2 regions of the Virgibacillus sp. MG-45 genome follow, and region 1 is predicted to be linked to the other one. Evidence: a T-box and tRNA genes for the amino acid it is inferred to sense, from the RefSeq annotation. Region 1 holds a T-box; the other holds one or more tRNA genes.
What was found. The T-box of region 1 lies ahead of thrS (threonine--tRNA ligase). A T-box ahead of a tRNA ligase gene usually reads a tRNA of that ligase, here a tRNA-Thr.

Region 1 (4,624 bases):
TAAACATATTACGGCCTTCCATTTTTGCCTTTGACTCAACAGTTGCGATATCTTTTACTTCTTCTGCTAAACGATCCAATACTTCCTGTCCAAGCTCTTTATGCGTAATCGCGCGTCCACGGAAACGAACTGCTGCTTTTACCTTATCTCCCTTTTCAAGGAACTTACGAGCATTTTTCAATTTCGTATTGAAATCATGTTCACCAATACCTGGTGTAAATCGTACTTCTTTTACATTAATAATTTTTTGTTTTTTACGAGCTTCTTTGTCTTTCTTCTGTTGCTCATAACGAAACTTTCCATAGTCCATGATTCGACAAACAGGTGGTTTTGCAGTCGGAGCAACTAAAACGAGATCAAGATTCCGTTTTTGTGCAATCTCCAGTGCATCCTGACGAGATTTCACGCCAAGCTGATCACCATTTGAGTCGATTAGACGTACTTCCCGAGCACGTATTTTGTCATTGACATTCATATCTTTGCTAATAGCCAGCCACCTCCAAATAATAATTAACACCGATCCTATGACAAGTAAAAAAGTGCAGGTACAAAATTGCACCCACACTTCTCCATAATTGTATATGTTAAAGAAAATAAAACCAGTCAACAGCAACATGCGTTGAACAGGTGAGAAGCGGGTGCTTCTACTTGTCTCAGATCTTATATAATTTATTCAACTTATACATCATAGCATACGAATTCTGCTTCGTCAACTGCGCTTTAGAAATTCATTGTACTGTTCTAATCTTTTCAGAACTATTTTCTTAACGTACGCTTTTCTATTTCTTCCACAATCAAATCCTCAAAAGCATGATATGCCATTGTATCAGATTGCTTTTCACCATATCTTCTCGCATTTACTGACTTATCCTGCATTTCGTTATCACCAACAACTAAAGAAAAAGGTATTTTTTCTGTTTGTGCTTCGCGAATTTTATAGCCGATTTTTTCATCTCGTTCGTCGACACTAACTCGAATTCCTTGGAATTGAAGCTTTTCTGCTACCTCTTTTGCATAATCTAAATGAATTTGAGGTGAAACAGGAATAACTTTTACTTGCACAGGTGCAAGCCAAGTCGGAAATGCACCTTTGTACTCTTCAAGTAAAAAGGCAACAAAGCGTTCCATCGTTGAGACAACTCCGCGATGAATAACAACCGGGCGATGCTCTTTACCATCCTCGCCAATATACGTTAAATCAAACCGTTCTGGCAACTGATAATCAAGCTGAACAGTAGAAAGTGTCTCATCTTTTCCTAACGCTGTTTTTACTTGGACATCAAGCTTAGGTCCATAGAATGCAGCCTCTCCTTCTGCTTCCACATATGGTAGGTTCATTTCTTCCATTGTTTCCTTTAACATTGCTTGTGCTTTTTCCCACATTTCATCATTATCAATATATTTTTCTTTATCATTCGGGTCACGATAGGAAAGACGGAAGTAATAATCCTTAATGCCAAAATCCTTATAAACATGCTGAACAAGGTTTACAACGCGAATAAATTCTTCCTTCATTTGATCTGGACGAGCAAATATGTGCGCATCATTCAATGTCATCGCACGCACACGTTGTAAGCCTGCTAAAGCACCAGACATCTCATAACGGTGCATCATTCCTAATTCAGCTATGCGAATAGGCAATTCTCGATAGCTATGCAGTTGATTTTTATACACCATCATATGATGTGGACAGTTCATGGGTCTTAGCACAAGGTCCTCGTTATCCATTTGCATTTCAGGGAACATATCGTCTTGATAATGATCCCAATGGCCACTTGTTTTATACAGCTCCACACTGCCTAATACAGGAGTATACACGTGATCATAGCCTAATCGTTCTTCCAAATCGACAATATAGCGTTCTATAATACGACGAATGGTTGCTCCTTTCGGAAGCCACATTGGTAGCCCTTGGCCAACCTTTTGATTTACCGTAAAGATTTCCAATTCTTTCCCAAGCTTACGGTGATCGCGTTCCTTCCGTTCTTCTAATATACGCAAATACTCATCTACCTGACTTGGCTTTTCAAACGCTGTTCCGTAGATTCGTTGCAGTTGTTTATTATTACTATCCCCACGCCAGTATGCACCAGATATGCTTAATAACTTAAATGCTTTAATTTTACTGGTTGATGGCACATGGACACCACGACAAAGGTCAAAAAACTCTCCTTGCTTATAAATAGTTACCTGTTCATCTTCTGGAATAGCATCGATTAATTCAAGCTTGAGCGGATCTTCAATATCTTGAAACATTTGCTTTGCTACTTCACGGGATACCTCAATCCGTTCAATTTCAAGATTTTCATCAATAATCCGCTTCATCTCTTTTTCAATCTTTGGTAGGTCCTCTGGAGTAATGGAATGCTGCATATCCATGTCATAATAAAATCCTTCTTCTATTACAGGACCTACTCCAAAATTCACCTCTTTGTATAAACGACGAATCGCTTGCGCTAATAAATGGGCAGTAGAGTGCCGCATTACTTCAATGCCTTCCTCATCCTTATACGTAATAATTTCTAGCTTTCCACCCTTGTCTAGCTTTCTTCGTAAGTCAACAAGCTGCCCGTCTAACTTGATAGCCAGGGCTTGTTTTTTTAGTCCTGGGGAAATAGATGCTGCTACCTCTTCTCCAGTAATTCCTTGTGGATACTGCTTTTCTGCACCATCTGGAAATATGAGTTTAATTTCTGCCATGTTCTACACTCCTTCTTATTTTTTGATCTATTCGTATTCCTTTCATAAACAGAGAAAAGCATAAAAATTAAAAAACGCCCATCCCTCTGCTTAAAGCAAAGGGACGAGCGTTGGTCACGTGGTTCCACCCTATTTCCCGCAAACAGCTTTCGATGCTTACGGCTTTATCTCCTTAACGCAGAGATGACGCTACTATTTACTCTTTCGTTCAACAGTAGAGTTCAGAGGTGGTAATCATTTGCTGGGTAGCGGAAGCTTTCAGCCTTGACTTCCGTCTCTAAACTACGCAGAGACCAAACGATTTCGTCCTCATCATTACTTGTTTTTCATTTACAATGAAATATAAAATTTATTATAGCCTGAACACGCTTTAAAATCAAGGTATATTTATTGATTTTTCAATTGAATTGGGAATGGAAAATCATGATATGGTACAAATTCGACTTTTTCCTGAAAAACATTAATAACGGTCATTGTTTTCGGTTCTGATGGATGGTCTCCATAGATTTTAATTTTATTAGGAGAAAGTGCTATTAATGGCGCTAAATTAAATTCGTCTCCATCCAAACCAACAATGTATAATGGCTCCTTCTTCATAATGGATCGGAGCTCATTTTCTGAAAAACGTTTTCCATCCTTTTTAAAAAATAGAAATGAACTTCCTTGTAAAACATGTATTATTGGATAGCGTGTTTCTTTTTTTAAAATATATTCACGAAGTGTGTTAATAAATTCTTGATGCTCCTCCTCTCGTTTAAATTCATCAATTGCTACACCGACCAAATGAATTAATTGATCACGAAAAGCACGAAGTCGAAAATTAACAATGGAATCATAATGAACAGTAGTATTATTTTTTATATTGGCAATAAATAGGGACAACAGCAAGCGTTTGGAATCTTTCTCATCTTGCATCCACTTCCGATCAATATCTTCACCAGAAAAAATCCATTGTGTTAAATCCATTATTCGTTCAATTTCAATTGCATCTGAATAATAATAACAATCTGTAATAATCGTGTTAATCAATTTTGTTAAACGATGTTCTACAAATACATCTGTCATTGCCTTTGCGATTGCATTTACCATTTCATGCTCGGTTAATTGATACGCAATTTGCAGTCGATTCCCCCAATCTTCGTCGGTTTTCCAATGCAATTCAATCCGCTTACTATAATGAAATAAATACTCACAAAAGCTTATAACCTCTTCATTTGACTCAAAATAAAGCTCCAGCAAACCTACATCACCCTCATCCAAACCAAACTGTTACATTATATGGACATGGTCTTAAAAAAATGTATGGTCTGCTAAAACTAGCAATTATAGTTTTCTTTCTTTCCACTTTGTATCCATTCGCCAAAGCTAGTGAATAGTAATTTCCTATCCTTTTCTAATGGCCACCAAAAAAGACTAGAGAAAATTTCAACTCTAGTCTTTATTATTAAGATCGTCGGTTCTTTCCGAATACAGGAACTTCTGTACTAACTTGACGAATGCGTTCAATTATCCTTCCAGCCTTTACTGTTTCAATCCCATTCCTTGTTGTTGATAGAAGTTCCTCTAGCTGCTCCATACTATAATTAGCTGTAAAAAATACAGGGAGTCGTTCCATCATTCGATATTGTAAAATAGAACCAAGTATTTCATCGCGGAACCAAGCAGATTGCATTTCAGCACCGATATCATCCAACATAAGTACATCTATTTTTTTAAAAAGATCAATTTTTCTATTTAAAGAATCGTCCTTTAAAGAGGCTTTCATCTCTCTAGCTAGCTCTGGCATATAGATCATCATAGATGAAATGTGAAACGTTTTAAGCAAATTAGCCACAGCACCTAAGAAATAGGATTTTCCGACACCAAACGGCCCGTAAAAATAAAGGCCTTTTTGTGGAATACCATCCTTTGCCTGCATCATAAA
Region 2 (4,624 bases), on a different contig from region 1:
TGATCGAATCAAAAATAGTATTGTCGATATCGGAGCATATGAGTATCAAGAAGTTATTGTAAAAACAATTGAATCTGTAGAACCTTTAAGTGATATTTTAGTAGAAAATGGTACGACACAAGAAGATATTGGTTTGCCTACAAGTGTTGAAGTCCTGTTAAGTGATGGTACAAAGGTAGTTGTCAATGTACGTTGGAATAGTTCTACACCTGAATACGATAGTGTGAAAGCGGGATCTTATGAATTTGAGGGAGATCTTATTGTAGAAAGTAACATAGAAAATCCAGATGATCTTAAAGCTAAAATAATCGTAACTGTGAAAGCACAATCCGATGATATTAGTGAAGAACCAATTGAAGAACAAACAGATGATGGCGGGAAAAAAGAATCTGATGCACTCAATAAGGATGAAAAGAATGATAAGAAGGATAACAGTTCAAACAACGAGAAGAATAAAGAGCCAGCACTATTTGGAAAGCAGTTACCAAATACCGCTACTTCAATGTACACGTTTATGATTATAGGTTTATTTATTATTCTTTTGGGAATGGGTTTATATTTGTACAAACGAAAAAAAGTTGCGCATTAAACATAAAGTAATCGATGTTTAACTCCTTAAGCAGTAGTTTTGCTTGAGGAGTTTTATATGTGCCAAGAAGCATTGTAAAAGACACTCACAAAATATTATGAGTGTCTTTTATTCCTTGTTATAAACGGTTGACTGTCTTTTTTCCATTCGTTCTGTTATTCGTCACCGATATTAATAGCCGATAATATGGTATCCAGCATCAACATGTAATACTTCTCCTGTAACGCCGCGTGCAAGCTCGCTTAAGAAGAAAAGTGTTGCATCGCCTACTTGATCCTGATCAACATTTCGGCGCAATGGTGCTTTTTCTTCTATGGTTGAATTGATATCGTTAAAGCCAGATACCCCTTTAGCAGAAAGTGTTCGAATTGGACCTGCTGAAACGGCATTTACGCGGATGCCATACTTTCCTACATCTTCAGCCAAGTAACGGACACTAGCCTCTAAGGAAGCTTTTGCAACACCCATTACATTGTAATTTTGAATGACGCGTTCGGCACCTAAATATGTTTGTGTAACAATGCTGCCGCCTTCTGTCATAATTTCCTTCGCTGCTTTTGAAACGGCCACTAATGAAAACGCGCTGATTTCATGAGCTACCAAAAATCCTTCACGAGAAGTGTCGGCGTATTCTCCTTTTAGCTCTTCCCGATTTGCAAAGGCAACAGAATGGACAACACCGTGAATCACTCCAACTGCTTTTTTTATTTCATTAAAAGCTGCTGTAATACTTTCATCACTAGCAACATCACATTCTACAATTAATTTTGCTTCCATGTCATTTTGTTCCAATAACTTTAGTAATTTTTTGTGTGAGCGTTCCTGTCTATTTGTAAAAATAAGGTTTGCACCTGCATTATGTAAGGACTTTGTTATTCCCCAAGCAATGCTTCGCTCGTTTGCCACACCCATAATAACGATGTTTTTGTCTTTTAATAATTGTGACATAGGGCACCTCCATGTTTATTCATTGCTTATATTATACCTTAATGGACATTGTGAATAAAGTATAAATTAGTATTAGATTATAACACCTGGTTATAATTAAGTGGTGTTACATCAAAAAGGCTTATAGAAAATCGGTTCATTTCACTTGACCGTCTTCCCTTTAAATGGCGGAGTGGCAGTTTTTTTAAACGAATATGAGGTGAATAAAAAAATAATAATAAAAAAAGATAATTCCTCTTTACAAATACAAATAATCTGTATATAATAAGATTCGTTGGTTTTCGACAATTGCGTTCGAGAATAAACTACTTTTCTTTGCAAGGCCCGTTGGTCAAGCGGTTAAGACACCGCCCTTTCACGGCGGTAACACGGGTTCGAATCCCGTACGGGTCATCGTACTTTTTAAAACAGCTGTGATGCTAGGCATGTAGAGTATGCGACTGTTAGTTGCAGCACATGCACGAGTCACACGCTGTGCGTCGGAGGATTAGCTCAGCTGGGAGAGCACTTGCCTTACAAGCAAGGGGTCGCAGGTTCGAGCCCTGCATCCTCCACCATTTTTTATTCACCTTCTACATCGTATAATATATGTGATGTAACGAATAATATAGTAAGGTGTTTTGCCGGCCTAGCTCAATTGGTAGAGCAACTGACTTGTAATCAGTAGGTTGGGGGTTCAAGTCCTCTGGCCGGCACCATTTTTTTTGAATAAATATGTGGAGTTCCGTTAATGATATGGAGGGGTAGCGAAGTGGCTAAACGCGGCGGACTGTAAATCCGCTCCCTCAGGGTTCGGCAGTTCGAATCTGCCCCCCTCCACCATTTATATTATTGGGCTATAGCCAAGCGGTAAGGCAACGGGTTTTGGTCCCGTCATTCCCAGGTTCGAATCCTGGTAGCCCAGCTATTAAATATATAGTCTTAAAATCCTAGCGATTAGCATCATATTTGCTCTCGCTTTTGTTTTTTCTCGGTAGAGTTACGTTTGAACATGAGTAGCATTTTTATTGCGCATCGATTCCTTTTTAAACGATTAAGTTTGCGCTGGACGCAATACATACCGATGATATCTCACAGGAGCCATTAGCTCAGTCGGTAGAGCATCTGACTTTTAATCAGAGGGTCACAGGTTCGAATCCTGTATGGCTCACCATTTTGAAAATGGGTGTTAACATTTAAATACGATACATAATATAAAATAAACAAGGTAGTTATTATTGACAGCCTTGTTTATTTGCATTTTTAGGCGATTTTCACGATAATAGAAACAGAAAAATTATTTTACACGTTTCTAACATTGTAAAAATCCTACTGCAATGAGCCTATATTTATATTATAATGAAATTACGCTCAAGCACTCACAAAAAATTAAAATTTTTATAAGCTAATATATAGAATTGTAAAAGGTATCATGACGATATACAAAAGGATGGAATAGCATGAACTCTTCCAGAATCCCTGGTTTTTACAAAAAGACAGTCGAGGAACGTAGAGATATACTCTTACATCAGCATGGTTTAACATCAGATGAAATAGAGCTTCTCTCTACAGAAGGTGCACTGCCAATAGCGACGGCTGATAAAATGATTGAGAATACAATTGGAACATTTTCGTTGCCACTTGGATTAGGATTAAATTTCCTTATAAACGGGAAAGATTATATTATTCCTATGGCAATTGAAGAGGCTTCTGTTGTTGCTTCAGCTAGCTATATTGCAAAAATCGTTCGAGATGCAGGAGGGTTTAAAACCGAATCCACCGGAAGAACGATGATCGGTCAAATCCAAGTAGTCGGATGTGCCGATTTTTATCAAGCAAAAAATGAAATATTAAAGGAAAAGACAGCGCTAATTAAAGCGGCAAATGCTGCTTATCCGAGCATTGTAGCAAGAGGAGGAGGGGCTGTAGATTTAGATGTCCGAATATTAAATGACGATCCTCAAGCTACCTATGGACAAATGCTTATCATTCATGTGTACATTCATACATGTGATGCAATGGGAGCAAACATTATTAATACGATGGTGGAATCGCTTGCTCCAACAGTTGAACAAATCACGAAGGGGAAAGTGTACTTACGTATTTTATCTAATTTTGCTGATCAAGCATTGGCAAAAGCGACATGTGTTATTCCGCCACATCTTTTGGCGGATGATGGATTTACTGGCGAAGAAGTACGTGACGGAGTGGTACATGCGTATGAATTTGCAGCGTCTGATCCGTATCGTGCAGTTACACATAATAAAGGTATCATGAATGGTATTGATCCAGTTGTTATTGCAACAGGAAATGATTGGCGAGCTGTGGAGGCAGGGGCACATGCCTATGCGGCTCGTACTGGAAAATATGATTCGATGACGACATGGTCTGTGGATGAAGAAGGAAATCTTGTTGGTGAGCTTGAACTACCAATGGCGATCGGTACGGTTGGTGGAGCAACGCGCGTACATCCTACTGCAAAGCTAGCACTTCGCTTGCTTCAAACAGAGTCAGCAGAAGAGCTTGCACAGGTCATTGTAGCGGTTGGTTTAGCTCAAAATCTTGGCGCATTAAAAGCTTTGGCGACCGATGGGATACAAAAAGGGCATATGGCACTACATTCTCGCTCTGTAGCAATTGCGGCAGGGGCCACTGGGGAGATGATTGATATCATTGCAGAACATCTAGTAAAAGAAAAGGAAATCCGTGTTGGAAAAGCTAAAGAATTGGTGGAACAGTATATAAAATGAGTGTAGAAAATGCAACAACTTCAGAACAAATAGCTATCGGTATAGCTCATAGTAAACTAATTTTAATTGGGGAGCATGCGGTTGTACACGGACAGCCTGCTATTGCCATCCCATTTCCTTTAGTTGGTGTTGAATCAGTAGTGGAGTATGTACCAGGTGCGATTAAGATAGATAGTACGTTTTATCATGGTCCAATAGCGTCTGCCCCAAAGTCTTTAAAGGGCGTTATTAATAGTATATATGCGACATTAGAATATCTTGAATTACCAAAAAGTGATTTATTAATTCAAATAAAATCGTCCATTCCGCCTGGCAAGGGACTCGGTTCTAGTGCTTCGGTGGCTATTGCTGTGATAAA

Region 2: it has a tRNA-Thr gene. The T-box ahead of thrS (threonine--tRNA ligase) is inferred to sense a tRNA for this amino acid. The anticodon was not compared.

The regions. Positions count from the first base shown of each region.
Region 1 is NZ_JAXOFU010000002.1:295,435-300,058, forward strand. It holds gene infC (translation initiation factor IF-3) at 1-475, opposite strand, end outside; ribosomal protein L20 leader region at 528-656, opposite strand; gene thrS (threonine--tRNA ligase) at 757-2,700, opposite strand; T-box leader at 2,797-3,025, opposite strand; gene ytxC (putative sporulation protein YtxC) at 3,088-3,939, opposite strand; gene dnaI (primosomal protein DnaI) at 4,145-4,624, opposite strand, start outside.
Region 2 is NZ_JAXOFU010000015.1:49,362-53,985, reverse strand. It holds gene SPK86_RS14185 (GLUG motif-containing protein) at 1-589, shown strand, start outside; gene fabI (enoyl-ACP reductase FabI) at 761-1,537, opposite strand; tRNA gene SPK86_RS14175 (tRNA-Glu) at 1,859-1,930, shown strand; tRNA gene SPK86_RS14170 (tRNA-Val) at 2,019-2,094, shown strand; tRNA gene SPK86_RS14165 (tRNA-Thr) at 2,160-2,235, shown strand; tRNA gene SPK86_RS14160 (tRNA-Tyr) at 2,275-2,359, shown strand; tRNA gene SPK86_RS14155 (tRNA-Gln) at 2,370-2,441, shown strand; tRNA gene SPK86_RS14150 (tRNA-Lys) at 2,615-2,690, shown strand; gene SPK86_RS14145 (hydroxymethylglutaryl-CoA reductase, degradative) at 2,977-4,266, shown strand; gene mvk (mevalonate kinase) at 4,263-4,624, shown strand, end outside.